Linked DNA regions of Amycolatopsis sp. NBC_01480. The protein of the gene in region 1 binds, or shares a complex with, the protein of each later gene. Links are inferred from orthologs where the notes say so. Each region holds a gene or a part of one and is shown in the gene's direction. Other genes may lie near its edges.

Region 1 (7,899 bases):
CGACCCGGCCGACCAGGCCGGCGGGCGTGTCGATGGCGGCCACGCGGCCGGAGTCGATCACCGCGATCCGGTCGCAGAGCCGCTCGGCCTCCTCCATGAAGTGCGTGACCAGCAGGATCGTCACGCCGTGCTCGCGCACCGCCTCGATCAGGTCCCAGGTGTCGCGCCGGGCCTGCGGGTCGAGGCCGGTGGTGAGCTCGTCGAGCACGGCGATCTCCGGGCTGCCCACCAGCGCGAGCGCGATGGACAGCCGCTGCTTCTGGCCGCCGGAGAGCTTCTTGTACGCGGTGTCGCGTTTTTCGGCGAGGCCCAGCGTGGCGAGCAGCCGCTCCGGATCGGCGGGCTTGCGGTAGAAGGAGGCGTACAGGTCGATCGCCTCGCGGACCCGGAGGCGGTCGGGCAGCTGGCTCTCCTGGAGCTGGATGCCGACGCGCTGGCGCACCTCGTGCCGGTCCGCGCGCGGGTCGAGGCCGAGCACCGAGAGCGTGCCGCCGTCCGCGACGCGCAGCCCCTCCAGGCACTCCACCGTGGTGGTCTTGCCGGCGCCGTTGGGCCCGAGGATCCCGAAGATCTCCCCGCGCTCCACACTGAACGACACGTCGTCCACCGCGACCTTGGTGCCGTACCGCTTGTGCAGGCGCTCGACTTCGATGACCGGCATCGCGCCCTCCCCTCATGATCGGTTCGTCCGGGAAAGCCTCCCGCGGGGAGGGCCCGGCGCGGATCGCCGGAACGGCCAGAACCGGGCTCCACCGGCAGGCGGCCGGCATCAACCGATCGGTGGAGGCGGGCGGTTTTTGACCGCTCCGGCGGCGCGTGTTACTTTCGCTACGAAACCGTTTCGTATCGGAAGGGAATCGGCTGGTGAGTGGCACGCTGGGCCGGCCGCGTGACGCGAGCCGTGACGTGGCGATCCTCGAGGCGACGCTGGCCCTGCTGATCGAAAACGGCTACGAGCAGCTGTCCATCGAGGCGGTCGCGGCCCGCTCCGGGGCGGCGAAGACGACGATCTACCGCCGCTACCGGGACAAGGCCGCCCTTGTTGCCGCCGCGGTCGAGCATCGCTCGCCCGCCACGCCGCCCTCGCTTCCCGGGGACGACCTCCGCGCGGATCTGCTCGTGCTCGTCACCTGGCTCGCGCGGCAGATCGCCGAGCAGGAGATCGGCCTGCTCGGGGCCATGTTCGCCGGGATGCGCGGCGACCCGGGGCTGGCCGCGGAAATGCGCCGCATCCTGCACCGCGACGCGGCCGCGATGACCGATCGGCTGCCGGGTGAGGCGTCCGGCGGTGTCTTCGCCGAGGTCGCGCCGGCTCTGGTCGTGCACCGTGTTGTCGTGGTCGGGGAGCCGTGCGATGAGCGCTTCGTCGAGCACCTCGTCGACGACATCCTCTTGCCGCTTCTGCGCGGTGGGCGCAGCGGATGACGCTTTCCCTGCACTCAGCGTGGGGAAAGCGTCATCCGCTACCTCCGGTCGCTGCTAAGGGTGCCGCCGCCAGGTCAGCGTGATGTCCTTTGTGGACAGCCAGGCGGCGAGGTCGTAACCGTGCGCGGCGAGGCCCTCGACAGCGGCGTACGTGGCTTCGAGCGCGTACTCGGCTTCGGACTGCGGCAGCAGGCCCTCGGCGACCGCCGCGACCAGCTCGTCGTTGTCGATGACGCGGACCGACTGCTTGTCCTTGAGCACCAGGTCGAGGTAGAGGTCGGTGGCGATCCAGCGGGCCCCTTCGCAGCGCACGCGGACCACGTCGAGGTAGAAGTCCTGGTCCCGCTCGTGGCCGGGGTTGAACCAGAAGTCGGTGACGCGCAGCCCCAGCACCGGCAGCAGCCACGACTCGAGGTAGCGGAACTGGGCGCGCCCGGGAGCGGGGCGCGCGAGGTAGAGGCCGAACGGCTCCTCGCGGAACTCCTCCACCTCCCGCGCGACGCCCTTGGGGTCGATGTTGACACGAGCGGCCGGGTCGAAGACCTCGATCTTCGGCGGGTGCAGGTCGGTCATCCGCTCATCTTGCCTTGCGCGGGGCCGGAACCGGACGTTTCTCACCCGGGTCGTACCCGGATCGGCCAGCGCGCACCCGGCCGGGCGTAGGGGGCGCTGCCGCCTGGGGCCGGTCCGCCGGGGACTGCCCGAAACCCCTCTTGCCGCAGGTGGAGCGCCTCATACCGACTCCGCGACTGAAAACTGTCGGTGGGTCGGCTTACTCTGGTTCTCGTGGCTTTCGCAACCGAACACCCCGTCCTCGCCCAGTCCGACTTCCGGCCGGTCTCCGACGTCCCCCGGTCCGGCGGCCGGTTCGAGGTCGTCAGCGACTACCAGCCCGCCGGTGACCAGCCGGCGGCCATCGACGAGCTCGAGCGCCGCATCCGCGCGGGCGAGAAGGACGTCGTGCTGCTGGGCGCCACCGGCACGGGCAAGTCGGCCACCACCGCGTGGCTGATCGAGCGCGTGCAGCGGCCCACGCTGGTCATGGCGCCGAACAAGACGCTGGCCGCGCAGCTGGCGAACGAGCTGCGCGAGCTGTTCCCGAACAACGCGGTCGAGTACTTCGTCAGCTACTACGACTACTACCAGCCCGAGGCGTACATCGCGCAGACGGACACGTACATCGAGAAGGACTCGTCGATCAACGACGACGTCGAGCGGCTGCGCCACTCCGCCACGATGAACCTGCTCTCGCGCCGCGACGTCATCGTGGTGGCCAGCGTGTCCTGCATCTACGGCCTGGGCACGCCGCAGTCCTACCTCGACCGGTCCTCGATGCTGCGGGTCGGCGAGCGGCTCGACCGCGACGTGTTCCTGCGCGCGCTGGTCGATGTGCAGTACACGCGCAACGACATCGCGTTCGCCCGCGGCACCTTCCGCGCCCGCGGCGACACGGTGGAGATCATCCCGGCGTACGAGGAGCTGGCCATCCGGGTCGAGTTCTTCGGCGACGAGATCGAGAAGCTGTACTACCTGCACCCGCTCACCGGCGACATCGTGCGCGAGATCGACGAGGTCCGGATCTTCCCGGCCACGCACTACGTCGCCGGCCCGGAGCGCATGGAGAAGGCGATCAAGGGCATCGAGGAGGAGCTCGAGCAGCGCCTGGCCGAGCTGGAGCGCCAGGGCAAGCTGCTGGAGGCCCAGCGGCTGCGCATGCGCACGGCGTACGACATCGAGATGATGCGCCAGGTCGGCTTCTGCTCCGGCATCGAGAACTACTCGCGGCACATCGACGGGCGGGGCCCCGGCACCGCGCCGGCCACGCTGATCGACTACTTCCCGGAAGACTTCCTGCTGGTCATCGACGAGTCGCACCAGACGGTGCCGCAGATCGGCAGCATGTACGAGGGCGACATGTCGCGTAAGCGCAACCTCGTCGAGTTCGGCTTCCGGCTGCCCAGCGCCACCGACAACCGGCCGCTGACCTGGGAGGAGTTCTCCGACCGGATCGGCCAGACGGTGTACCTCTCGGCGACGCCGGGCCCGTTCGAGATGGGCCAGGCGGCGGGCGAGTTCGTCGAGCAGGTGATCCGCCCGACCGGCCTGGTCGACCCGAAGGTGGTGGTCAAGCCGACCGAGGGCCAGATCGACGACCTGGTGCACGAGATCCGCGAGCGGGCGGAGAAGGACGAGCGGGTGCTGGTCACCACGCTCACCAAGAAGATGTCCGAGGACCTCACCGACTACCTGCTGGAGCTGGGCATCCGGGTGCGCTACCTGCACTCGGAGGTCGACACCCTGCGCCGCGTCGAGCTGCTGCGCCAGCTGCGCGCCGGCGACTACGACGTGCTCGTCGGCATCAACCTGCTGCGCGAGGGCCTCGACCTGCCGGAGGTGTCGCTGGTCGCGATCCTCGACGCGGACAAGGAAGGATTCCTGCGCAGCGGCACCTCGCTGATCCAGACCATCGGCCGCGCGGCCCGCAACGTCTCCGGCGAAGTCCACATGTACGCCGACAAGATCACCGACTCGATGCGCCACGCCATCGACGAGACCGACCGCCGCCGCGCCAAGCAGGTCGCCTACAACGAAGAGCGCGGCGTCGACCCGCAGCCGCTCCGGAAGAAGATCGCCGACATCCTCGACCGCGTCTACCTGGAAGCCGAGGACTCCGAAGAAACAGTCGCCGTCGGCGGCTCAGGCCGCAACTCCTCCCGCGGCAAGAAACCCGAACAAGGCGACCGCGTCCGCAGCTCCGGCATGCTCCTGGACAAGGACGTCTCGGGCATGCCCCGAGCCCAGCTGGCCGACCTGATCCAGCAAATGACCGACCAGATGATGCAAGCCGCCCGCGACCTCCAATTCGAACTGGCCGCCCGCCTCCGCGACGAGGTCTCCGACCTGAAGAAGGAACTGCGCGGAATGGACGCCGCCGGAATCAAGTGAGCCGCGGGGATGCAGTGAGCGGTCGCCGGTGACCGCCACGTTCGCGCTCGACGCTGCCCTGTTGGCTGCTACAGCCGCCGCTCCGACCGCAGCCACCAGGAGGGCCACCGCGACTCCCGCGGTGGTCGCTCCGGGCGCCGCCACTCCCGGGACTGCCGCTCCGGGGGCCGCCACTTCTGGGGCTGCCGCTCCGGGAGGTGCGACTCTTGTGGCTGCCACTCCGGCCACTTTCGCGGCGGCCGCTCGCGTCGGCGATGCCGCCGAGGCCGATGCAGCCGAGCGCGTGGCCCCCGAGCCCATGCGCGGGTTCCGTCCGTGACCACCGACCCCAGGACCGTCGAAGACGTGATCGCCTACTGCCTGGCGAAACCGGGCGCGCAGGAGACCTACCCCTTCGGCGACCACGTCCTCGTGGCGAAGGTCGGAGGCAAGGCCTTCGCCTTCATAGGCCAGAACGCCCCGCCCTCGGTCGGCTTGAAATGCGGCGCCACCGAGGAGGAGGCCGCGGAACTCCGGACCCGCTATCCGTCCACGGTCTCGGTGATGGCCTACCTGGGCCGCTACGGCTGGAACAACATCGCCCTCACCGCTCCTGTTCACGCCACCGTGCCGCCCACCGAACTGGCAGAACTACTCGACGCCTCTTACGACGCAGTGGTAGCCAAGCTGCCGAAGTCGCGCCGCCCCTGAACCTTCGCTCGATCGCCGCGGTGCCTGAATCCACAAAGGACACACCGCGAACATAGCCTGCCGCCCTGCCGCGGGATGCCTGCTGGCTCCCTGCAGCGCGCGGCCGCCTGTCTGGAGACGCTGCCGCCTGCTTGCCGCGCGGGCGCCGGTCTGGATGTCCTGCCGCACCGCCGCCTGCTTGCCGCGGGCTCCTGCCCGGATGCCCGCCACACCGCTACCGTTCTGTCCCGGGGAGCGGGGGCCAGACGTCAGGCCGGTGCCTCGACGAGCACGTCCGGTGGGTTTCCGTCGCGGACCGCGTCCAGGTACTCGGCGATCGCGTCGCGGTTGTGGGTCAGGCAGGTGATGCGGGTGGTCATGCGGTCGAGTTCGTGTTCCAGCGTCGCGATCATTTCGGGGGTCGCGTCGGGGAAGTAGAGGGCGCGGGGTTTGCCCAGGCAGGGCAGGATCTGCTTGATGATCCGCGTCGGCAGGCCGGCGTCGAGCAGACCGCGGATCTGCAGCACCCGGTCGACGGTCGGCTCGTCGTATTCGCGGTAGTCATTGGGGGAGCGGCTCGCCACGATCAGCGCTTGCTCCTCGTAGTACCGCAACAGCCGACGTGGCGTGTCAGTCCGCGCGGACAGCTCCCCGATACGCATGTGCGCCGCCTCACTCCTCGCCGGATTGACCTTCACATCCATGTGATGGTTCGAGCATACGACCATGCGAGTCCACCGGAAGCCACACCACAAGCCGCACCCCAGCCCCGACCGCCCCCGGAACCTCCCCGCCAAGCTCCCCACCCGCGCTCTCCTGCCCCTGGCCACAGCCGTCTTCCTCACCAGCCTCACCGAGACCCTGCCCGCCGGAGTGCTGCCCGGCCTGAGCGCCGGACTCGGCGTCAGCGAGGCAGCGGCGGGCCAGGCCGTCACGGTTTACGCGCTCGGCACCGCCCTCACGGCCATTCCGCTGTCCGCCGTCACCTCGAGCTGGGGACGCAAGCGGTTGCTCCTCACCGCGATGGCGGGGTTCGCCGCGGCCAACACCGTCACTGCCGTCTCGGGGAGCTACCCGCTGACGATGGCCGCCCGCTTCATCGCCGGGGTCGCGGCCGGGCTGGCTTGGGCGCTGCTCGCCGGGTTTGCGCGGGGCCTCGCGCCGGAACCGTTGCGGGGCAAGGCGATTGCCCTGGTCATGACCGGCATCCCGGTCGCGTTGTCGTTCGGGGTGCCGGCCGGGACGTTCGCCGGTGACGCGTTCGGCTGGCGCGCGCCGTTCTTCGCCATGACGGGGCTCGCCGTCGGCACGCTCGCCTGGATCGCGGCGCTCGTCCCGGAACAGCCCGGGCGACGCCACGAGAAGGCACCGGCGCTCAAGGCCCTCGCCGTCCCCGGCGTCACCCCGGTACTGGCCGTGACGCTCGTTTTCGTGCTGGCACATACGATTCTCTACACCTACGTCGCCACCTTCCTGACCACGCTGGGCCTGAGCGGGCAGACGGACCTCGTGCTGCTCGTCTTCGGCCTCGCGTCGCTGGTGAGCATCGCGGTCGTCGGCGCGCACATCCAGCGGCGGCTGCGGGCGCTCACCCTCGCCGGCACCGTGCTGGTCGCGGTGGCGGCCGCGGCCCTCGCCGGCGGCAGCCCGGTACTCGTCTACGTCGCCGCCGCGCTGTGGGGCCTCGGCTGGGGCGGCGTCCCGACGCTCCTGCAAACCGCGGCCGCCGACGCCGGCGGCGAACAGGCCGACGCCGCCCAAGCCATGCTCGTGACCCTGTGGAACGCGGCGATGGCCGGCGGCGGCGTGGCCGGCGGGATCCTGCTCGACGCGTTCGGGGCGCGCGTTTTCCCGTGGAGCGCACTGATTCTGCTGGGCCCGGTGCTCGTCGTGGTGGTTTCGGCCCGGAGCCACGGTTTCCCGCGGCCCCGGGCCGCCCCCGCCGCCTAGGGAAGGCCGGAAAGCATTCCCGGACAACGGCAACAGAGTGTCAGCGCCGAGCCGAAGCCAGCGCCGCACCGATCTCGGCAGCCGAGGCCGGAGCGGCCGGCCGGCCCAGGAACCGGTCGTCCTTGGTCACCGAGTAGGGCGCGCAGAAGGCCGGACTGCCCGCTTGCGAGCGCCAGCTTTCGGCGAGCGGCCCCATGTCCACGAAGTCGTACCCGAGCAGGGAAACCAGCTCGGCGGCCGCCTTCTTCGCGCCCGGATCGTCGCCGGCGATCGGCAGGCGGTGCGGTCGGCCGCGCCCACCGGCCGGGGCAGGGCTTCGAGGTGCTGGTAGTTGATGTTGTTGAACGCCTTCACGACGTGTGCCCCGGTCAGGTGCCGCTGGAGCAGTTCGCTGTCGGTGAGCTCCCGCGCTTCGAGCTCCGGGATGGCGCCGTCACGCGGGGCCCAGTAGTTGCCGGTGTCGATGACGGTCTTGCCGGCGAGGGGTTCCGCGGGAACCGTCCCGACGGCGCCGACCGGGATCGTCACGACGACCCAGTCCCCGGCGGCCGCCGCCTGCGCGGGGGTGGCCGCCCGGGCCCGCGGCCCGAGTTCGCGCACGAGGCCGGAAAGCGTTTGCGGGTCCCGCGAATTGCTGAGCACGACGTCCAGGCCGGCATCCACCGCCAGCCGGGCGAGGACGCCGCCGATGTGCCCGCTTCCGATCAGTCCGAGGGTCTTCATGCCCGGCCGATCAGAAGACGTAAGGGATGTCGTGGGTGATGTCCATGTGGCGGACGCGCCACGCGCCGCCGGTCCGCCGGAAGAAGAAGTGGTAGTAGCCGGACTCGATCGGCTTGATGGTGCCCTGGGCGCCGAAGGTGCCGGCGGGCCAGCCGCCCTCGGGCTTCGGAGCTCCGACGACGTCGA
Region 2 (8,006 bases), 5.5 Mb from region 1 along the record:
CGTCTGGTTCACGCCGAGTGCGCTGCCGATCAAGCACGAAGTTCCTCGCTCTGGGGTTCCGGGGGACGGTGATGCGGCCGTTCGGCCGTACGCCGTTGGTCCGGACCGCCGATTCTTGGTCGGCTACCGGACCCGTTGTCGTCAGGTAACCCTGCGACGGGCGGCACCCGCCAGGCTCAGTCGCCGGAATGCCGTCGCCATACGACGAGCGGCAGCTTATGTCACCCAGCCGGACGATGGATAACCGCTCACCGCACCGCACGTGCATCGGAACGGGAACCTTGCACTTGCCCGAAACGCCGCGTCTGACCTGGGCGATCACGCGATCTCAGGCGCCGTCGTCGGTGATCTTCCCGTCGTCCCCGAAAGTGAGCGTGCGCTGCTCGGTGGACTTGCTGCCGTCGGTGTGGGTCACCTCGACGGTGTTCACCGTGACGTCGCGGTCCGGGTCGATGGTCACCTTCTTGACCTCGAAGTACGCGACGTCGGAGTACCGCTGGCGCAGGCCGCTGGCGCCCTGGTCGTGCAGGTCGCCGGAGGTGACGGCCGCGGCCTGGCTCGGGTCGGTGGTCACGGTGTTGAAGAACTTCTCCGAGTTGTCGCCCATTTTCTTGGTGGCCGCCGGGGTCTTGTAGTAGACCTGCGGCTCGGTCTCGCGGGGAGCCGGCGTGACCGGCGGCTTCCGCGGCGGGTGCGAGGGCGAGCCGGTGGTGACCGGGCCGGACGAGGAGCCGCCGGTCACCGGGTCGGCCGAGGTCGTGTCGTCGCTCGTGGCGCCGCTGTTGCCGGCCGCCTCGGGTTGCGTGCGCGGGTCGTCCGCGGCGGTGTCCTGGCGGCTGCTGGTGGCGCTGTCGTGCGTCTCGCCGGCCTTGCCGCCGTGGTGGCCGCCGGTGGGGGAGTCGGGGATGAACAGCGGGTTGCCGCCGTTCTGCCGCCCGGGCCAGCCCCCGCCCAGCGCCTCCGTGGTCGTGGTGGTGGTCGGCCCGCCGACCAGGAACGTCCCGGCGAACAGCAGCCCCACGACCACCGCGCCCGATGCGCCGGTGGCGAACCAGGCCGCCTTGCGCCAGGACTTCGGCGGGGTCACCGACGCCGGCACCGAGCCGAGGTCGAACGTCCCCAGCCCGTCGACGGCCGGGGCGGCGTACACCCGGACCTCGTCTTCTTCGCGCTGACGTGGTCGCACGGCCGGGGTCCGCAGCGTGACGCGCTGCCGCCGCGGGGGTTCGGCGGGGCTCTCTGCGGCCTCATCGGCCTCGTCGTCGAAGGGCAGGAGTTCTTCGTCGTCCTCGGCCCACTGGGACTTCGGCTCGTCGGTCTGGCGCTGCAGCGAAGCAGCGGTGGCGGCGACGCGCTCCCGCCGGCTTCGCGGAGTGGGCTCACCCGGCAGCCGGCCGGACGCCGGCGCCGACCCGAAGTCGACCCGCTCCCGCCGTGCCGGGGCCACGGCGTCGTCCGGCTCCGCGAGTCGCTGCGGCTGGGGCAGTTCGAACGCCCCGGACCGCTGCGGCGGCCGGAACGCCGCGTCGGCGTCTTCCGCGACGGCCGTGCCGGACTGGTGCTGCTGGGGGAAACCCTGCGCGGCCGGGGGCCGGAAGGCCTCGTCATCGCGGCGATGCGGGTGCTGCGACGGGAAAGTGCTGTCCCCGCGCGGGTTCTGCGGCCGGAAGGCCTCGTCACCCTGCGGCAGCACACCGGTAGCGCGCGAGACCGGCGGACGGAACGCCGCATCGGCCTGGGGCAGCACACCGGCGTCGCGGCGTGCGGCCACCGGACGGAAGGCATCGGCGACGGCTGCCCGGGTGGGGTTCTGGGGCTGGGGCAGCGGGGCGGCCAGGAAGTCAGGCCGGGCCTGCGGGAGCGTTCCGCGCGCGGCGGGGAACGCCGCCTGCTGCTCGGCGCGAGGAGGGGGGAAGGCCGCCTGCTGCTCGGCGCGCGGAGGGGGGAAGGCCCCGACGGCCGGCGGGTCGATCTTGTCCGGTCCGGGGCGGTGCCGGTGGTTCCCGGCGGCGCGACGCGGCACGACGGGCGTCCAGGCGTCCGGCCCGTGCGGCCGGTGGCGGCCCGGCATCGTGACCTCGGCCGCCGCCAGGCTGTCCGGGTGGCTCGGCCCGCCCATCGTGTTTCCCGTCATGCCCGTCCGACCCTTCCCCGGTGTGGCCGTGACGGAGTCCGCGCCTCGGTTAAGCCGAACGGAGCAGGGGCGCCGACGGAGTCACTTGCTTCCACACTTGCGGACTCCCGAGCATCTGCACGCGCATCCGGCAGAGGGCGCACGGCGCCGCAGCTGCCGCGCGTCCAGGGGCCGGATCCCGACCCAGACGCAAGGGTCCTCACGGGCCCAACAGTAAAAGACCCCATGGGCGAAAGTCTCGGGGCAAAGTGCAACTTGCACAGGTTTCACCCTGTCGGGCGCGGCCAAATGGGCGTGGCTCACGCTACGCAGTGCTATCAGCGCAGGTCGCGCTGGTCACCCTCCGCTGCGGTACTTCGTCTGGGTCGACTGAAGGGACTTCATGGCCACCGCACCACTACCCGCGGCAATGATGATGGCGAGGATGTCGAGGGTGGTTCCCCCACTCGTGAGGAGCCAGGCCAGCAGTGATGCCGCAGTGGTACCACCGGCGACCGCCCAGCGACTCCGGACGTACTGCGCGACCGGCGCCCCGCCGGCCCGCTTACCCGCCGCATTGTTCAGCAGCGCCAAGTAACCCACGTGGCCCAGTGCTGCCAGCACGCTCGCGATGGCGATGATGACGGCGATGACGTTAATCATGGGGCCAGTCTGCCCGTTTTCCCGGCCGCGTGAATCGGGGAAGTCCCCGATGCCACCCGAAATTCACCGGCCCAGCCGCCCGCGGCCCAGGTTCAGCAGCGCCATCGCCAGCTGACGGCCTTCCGGGCCGAGCTCGCGGTAGCGGGCCAGCACGTCCATCTCGCGGTTGTAGACGATCCTCGTGCCGCCGGCGGCCATCCGGGCGGCGCCGACCGTCTTCGACACCTCGACGCGGCGTTTGACCAGCCGCAGGATCTCGGCGTCGAGCCAGTCGATCTCCTTGCGGAGCGAGGCGATGTCCTCGCCCGCCGTGGTGTTCTCGGCGGGCTGTCCGTCGGCGTTCTGCGTATGCGCGTTCATCGGGACCTCTCTGAAGTCCGGACTCCCAGCGGGCCCCTGGGACGGCGAAAGCCCCGGGTCCGTGGACTCCGGGGCTGCGGGTGATGGCGGGTGGGGCACTACGCGATCACGGGAGCCGGAGTCCGGGTCCCGTAAAAAAATCGCTCGCTGTAGTGCCGCACCCGATCAGTATGGCACAGGCGCGCCGCGTCCCCGCCGGCTCGCGCCCCGGAACGCACGCACGCGCGCGTGCACGAGAACGCTGATGAAGAGCCAGAACATCGGCATCGCCGGCCAGAAGAATTCGGCCCCGGACACCGCCCAGCGCACGATCAGCAGCACCGCGAGCGCCACCACGATCCCGAGGTGGATCCGCAACGCCGGGCTTCGCAGCGCTTCGCGGGCGAACGGCCTTCGCTCGGGCTGCGGCCGCGGGAGGTCGGTGGTGAGCTCGCCGAGCTCGTCGGTGAAACGGGTCGCGTAGACCGTGCTCAGCCGGTCTTCGACCTCCTCCAGGGTGAGGCGTCCTTCAGCGCCGGCAGCCTGGATCGTCGCGGCGACGCGCTCTCGGTCGTCGTCGGAAGCCCTGAGGCGGGCGGGAATCTTGTCGTCCATACCGTTCGATGCTCCGCCGCGCGCGGCCTCCGCGCGTCGGTCGCCAGGCGGCACCGCGGCGTACGTTCAGAAGCGCAGCCCGCGGCTGTGGCTGTTGAATACCTGTCGTACCCCAGGGGTAGCGTGGACAGACGATGGACACCCTCTTCGATCTCCCCGCCGAAAAGCCCTCCACCGCCCGGAACGGGGCGGGCGACCTGCTCGAGGACCTCAATCCCGCGCAGCGCGAGGCCGTCAGCCACGCGGGCGGCCCGCTGCTCGTCGTCGCCGGCGCGGGCTCGGGCAAGACCCGGGTGCTGACCCGCCGGATCGCGTACCTGCTGGGGCAGCGGGGCGTGCACCCCGGCGAGATCATGGCGATCACGTTCACCAACAAGGCCGCGGCCGAGATGCGCGAGCGCGTCGCGGCGCTCGTGGGCCGCCGGGCCAACGCGATGTGGGTGTCCACCTTCCACTCCATGTGCGTGCGGATCCTGCGCCGCGAGGCGAAGACGCTGGACATGTCGTCGAGCTTCTCCATCTACGACTCCGACGACACCAAGCGGCTGATCACGCTCGTCGCGCGGGACCTGGACATCGACCCGAAGAAGTACGCCGCGCGCACGCTCGCGGTGAACATCTCGAACCTGAAGAACGAGCTGGTCGGCCCGGAGGACGCGGCGGCGAACGCGGCGAACGACCTCGAGCGCCGCGTGGCCGAGGTGTACGGCGAGTACCAGCGCCGGCTCGACCAGGCCAACGCGTTCGACTTCGACGACCTGATCATGCGCACGGTGTCGCTGCTGCAGGCGTTCCCGGACGTGGCCGAGTACTACCGGCGCCGGTTCCGCCACGTACTCGTCGACGAGTACCAGGACACGAACCACGCGCAGTACACCCTGGTGCGAGTGCTGGCGGGCACCGAGGCGAGCGACTCCGGCATCCCGCCGGCCGAGCTGTGCGTGGTCGGCGACGCGGACCAGTCCATCTACGCGTTCCGCGGCGCCACGATCCGCAACATCGAGGAGTTCGAGCGCGACTTCCCCAACGCGCACACCATCCTGCTGGAGCAGAACTACCGGTCCACGCAGACGATCCTGTCCGCGGCGAACGCGGTGATCGCGCGCAACCCGAACCGGCGCGCGAAGCGGCTGTGGACCGATTCCGGCGACGGCGAGAAGATCGTCGGCTACGTCTCGGACAACGACCACGACGAGGCGGCGTTCGTCGCGGGGGAGATCGACGCGCTGGCGGAGAAGGGCGAGGCGGACTACTCCGACATCGCCGTCTTCTACCGCACCAACAACCAGTCGCGGGTATTCGAGGAGATCTTCATCCGCCTCGGCCTGCCGTACAAGGTCGTCGGCGGCGTGCGGTTCTACGAGCGGCGCGAGGTCCGGGACATGCTGGCGTACCTGCGGGTGCTGGCGAACCCGGACGACACGGTCAGCCTGCGCCGCATCCTGAACGTCCCGAAGCGCGGCATCGGCGACCGCGCCGAGGCCGTCGTCGCGACACACGCGGAGCGCGAGCGGATCTCCTTCGCGGCCGCGTTGCGCGACGCCGTCGAAGGCAAGGTGGCGCTGCTGAACCCGCGCTCTGCCAAGGCGATCACCGGGTTTGTGTCGCTGCTCGACGACTTGGGCGAGGTCGCCGCCTCCGGCGCGGAGGTGCACGACCTGCTGGAGTCCGTGCTGGAGCGCACGGGCTACCGCGCGGAGCTCGAGGAGTCGGACGACCCGCAGGACGCTTCGCGGGTGGAGAACCTGACCGAGCTCGTCACCGTGGCCCGGGAGTTCACCGAGTTCACCGCCGAGGTCACCCAGGACGAGAACGCCGAGCTGGTGCTGGACGACGGCGTCCCGGCTCCCGGCTCGCTGCCCGCGTTCCTGGAGCGGGTGTCGCTGGTCGCGGACGCCGACTCGATCCCGGCCGCGGACGGCGGCGAGGAGGGCGACGGCGGCGCGGGCGTGGTCACGCTGATGACCGTGCACACCGCGAAGGGCCTGGAGTACCCGGTGGTGTTCTGCACCGGCTGGGAGGACGGCGTCTTCCCGCACATGCGCGCGCTCGGCGACCCGACGGAGCTGGCGGAGGAGCGGCGCCTCGCGTACGTCGCGATCACGCGCGCGCGGGAGAGGCTGTACGTCTCGCGCGCCCTGGTGCGGTCGGCGTGGGGGCAGCCGCAGATGAACCCGGCCTCCCGCTTCCTCGACGAGCTGCCGCCGGACCTGGTCGACTGGCGGCGCTTGGAGCCCTCGTCCCCGGGCTTCGGGAACTTCGGCTCGTCCTCGGGCTCGTCGTCCTCGGGCCCGCGCGCGGCGACCACCTGGGGCCGCCGGTCCCCGTCTTCGTCCTCGTCCACCTCGTCCACGTCGCCGTTCGGCAAGGCGTGGAAGGACACGGTGGCCCTGAAGCTGGACGTCGGCGACCGCGTGAGCCACGACAAGTACGGCCTCGGCACAGTGGTCTCGTGCGACGGCGTCGGCCCCCGCTCCACGGCGACCATCGACTTCGGCGCCTCGGGCAAGGTCCGGCTGATGCTGATCGGCAGCGTGCCGATGGTGAAGCTCTAGCGCTTTTTGCCCCTGGCGGCGGGTTTCTGCTCGTGGTGGCTCTGCCGGCGGCGTTTTTTGTCGGACCCCTCCACTAACCTCGAGTCAGTCGAACACAAGTTCGACTTGATGGGGTAGGCTGGTGCTCGCGCCGGCACCCCTGGGGAGGGGGAGACGAGGGGTGTGGACGCGATCTTGTTTGGTGTCCTGGCCGGTGGGGTACAGGAGTATTTGCAGGGAGTCGTGGGGACGGCTCAGGACCAGCGTCGGGGTGGCGCCGGTCCAGGGGAAGCACCGAGATTGGCCGCGGCTTGGCGCGCACTGCTCCGCCAACACGACCTGGCCGCCGACGGCCACTGCCAGACCTGCGGCCGGGGCCGATGGACGAGACGGTCGGTTCTGGCCCGCTCTTCTTTCACCAACTCGCCTTTGGGCCATTCGCCGTTTGGCCACTCGTCTCCGGACCACTCGTCGTCGGACCACTCAAGCCAGGTTTGTTCTGACTTGGACCGCCCGAACCCGGTCGGCTCGAGCTGGTGGCCACTGCGGCGACGGAGCGACCTGTGCACCGTCTGGCAAGTGGCTGTCGCGTACTTCATCCGACGGCTGCCGACCGGGGAGCGCTAACGAGGCCCCGAGCCCGGACAAGTGGCAGATCGTGGCTCTGCGGCCGTTTGAGCCGGTTTTCGCGCGGCCCGTGAAAAGCGAGCCGCCGCAACGACGATTGCTCAGCCCAAGCGACCCCCAGCGACGGCATCCGACACCGAGGGCCCCGCGACGCCAGCACAGCTCACGGACCTACGAGGCCGAACCGCGGTATCCGGCACCGAGCGCCCCGCGACGCCAGCACAGCCCATGGACACACGAGCACCCACGGCGCCAGATGCCTGAGGCAGGCGAGCCGTCGTCATGGCAGGCAGAGCGGCCGCAATGGTTGACCGGTGCTGTTCCTGTCGGATTTGCCTGTGCCGCAACCAGGACCGCCGGATTTGCCTGCGCCCCGGTCGGGGCTGCCTGTACAGCAACCGGGGCTGCCTGCGTGGCTGCCCTGCCTGCCGGATTCGCCTGCGCAGCAAGCGGATCTGCCCGCGCCGCAACCATGGCTGCCGGACCCACCTGCGGGTTGCCGGGCCTGCTTGCACGGCAGCCTGGCTTGCCGGACCTGCCCGTGCCCCCATCGGGTCCGCCTGCGCCGCAACTGCGGTTGCCGGATTGGCCTGCACCCTTGCCAGGTCTGCCTGTGCTGCGAAAGTGTCTGCCCGCGCTGCTGGCGGGCTTGCCGGGTCTGCTTGTGCCGCAACAGGGTCTGCCCGCGTCGCTGTCTGGCCTGCCGGGTCGGCCTGCGCCGCAGCATGGTCTGCCCGCGTCGCTGTCTGGCCTGCCGAATTGGCTTGTGCCGCAACGGAATCTGCCCGCGCCGCTGTCCGGCTTGCCGGATCGGCCTGCGTCCCTGGCAGGTCTGTCCGAGGCTCTGCCGGATTTGTTTGCGCCGCTGCGCCTGATTCCAGCGTGCCTGGCCCAGGCTCAGCTGGGTCCAGTCGCGGCGGGCGGTGGCCGGAGTCAGCGGCGGCTCAAACCGCCATGCTCGCCGGCTCGAACCGTGACGCCGGGCGGCTCAGACGGTGATGCCGCGGGCCGCGAGCCAGGGGCGCGGGTCGATCTTCTTGGTGCCGTTCTGCCAGACCTCGAAGTGCAGGTGCGGGCCGGTGCTTTCGCCGCGGTCGCCGATCTTCGCGATCTGC

What was found.
Region 2: the proteins of uvrB (region 1) and pcrA are in contact, whole or in part, in a crystal structure (PDB 7EGT), measured with the Thermus thermophilus proteins. The link is inferred for Amycolatopsis sp. NBC_01480 from one-to-one orthologs. Residues at the interface, in WP_096411307.1 of Thermus thermophilus: Glu23, Leu25, Arg26, Asp27, Gly28, Glu29, Arg30, Phe31, Arg55, Glu326, Asp327, Phe328, Glu379, Ser382, Gln383, His398, Gly400, Arg401; in WP_096412145.1 of Thermus thermophilus: His654, Arg656, Phe657, Gln666, Asp668, Glu669, Lys680, Arg681, Leu682, Ser683, Lys685, Tyr686, Ala687.

The regions. Positions count from the first base shown.
Region 1 is NZ_CP109442.1:9,561,542-9,569,440, reverse strand. Bases 1,792-4,791 are described here. They hold uvrB (excinuclease ABC subunit UvrB), read left to right. Parts: upstream 1,792-2,211; coding sequence 2,212-4,371; downstream 4,372-4,791. Other genes in these bases: OG371_RS44475 (MmcQ/YjbR family DNA-binding protein), read left to right, coding at 4,687-4,791; OG371_RS44485 (DUF402 domain-containing protein), read right to left, coding at 1,792-1,998. Outside these bases: OG371_RS44495 (ABC transporter ATP-binding protein), read right to left, coding at 1-661; OG371_RS44490 (TetR/AcrR family transcriptional regulator), read left to right, coding at 865-1,425; more of OG371_RS44485, read right to left, coding at 1,480-1,791; more of OG371_RS44475, read left to right, coding at 4,792-5,061; OG371_RS44470 (MerR family transcriptional regulator), read right to left, coding at 5,310-5,702; OG371_RS44465 (MFS transporter), read left to right, coding at 5,767-6,990; OG371_RS44460 (NADPH-dependent F420 reductase), read right to left, coding at 7,117-7,713; OG371_RS44455 (nuclear transport factor 2 family protein), read right to left, coding at 7,724-7,899. UniProt on the Escherichia coli protein: The UvrABC repair system catalyzes the recognition and processing of DNA lesions. A damage recognition complex composed of 2 UvrA and 2 UvrB subunits scans DNA for abnormalities.
Region 2 is NZ_CP109442.1:4,086,657-4,094,662, forward strand. What follows is about bases 3,468-6,574. They hold pcrA (DNA helicase PcrA), read left to right. Parts: upstream 3,468-3,864; coding sequence 3,865-6,285; downstream 6,286-6,574. Other genes in these bases: OG371_RS19675 (DUF1707 SHOCT-like domain-containing protein), read right to left, coding at 3,468-3,730. Outside these bases: OG371_RS19655 (hypothetical protein), read right to left, coding at 1-37; OG371_RS19660 (hypothetical protein), read right to left, coding at 329-2,134; OG371_RS19665 (hypothetical protein), read right to left, coding at 2,471-2,776; OG371_RS19670 (chorismate mutase), read right to left, coding at 2,840-3,136; more of OG371_RS19675, read right to left, coding at 3,302-3,467; OG371_RS19685 (M23 family metallopeptidase), read right to left, coding at 7,880-8,006. UniProt on the Escherichia coli protein: A helicase with DNA-dependent ATPase activity. Unwinds DNA duplexes with 3'-5' polarity. Translocates on single-stranded DNA with 3'-5' polarity. Initiates unwinding more efficiently from a nicked substrate than double-stranded DNA.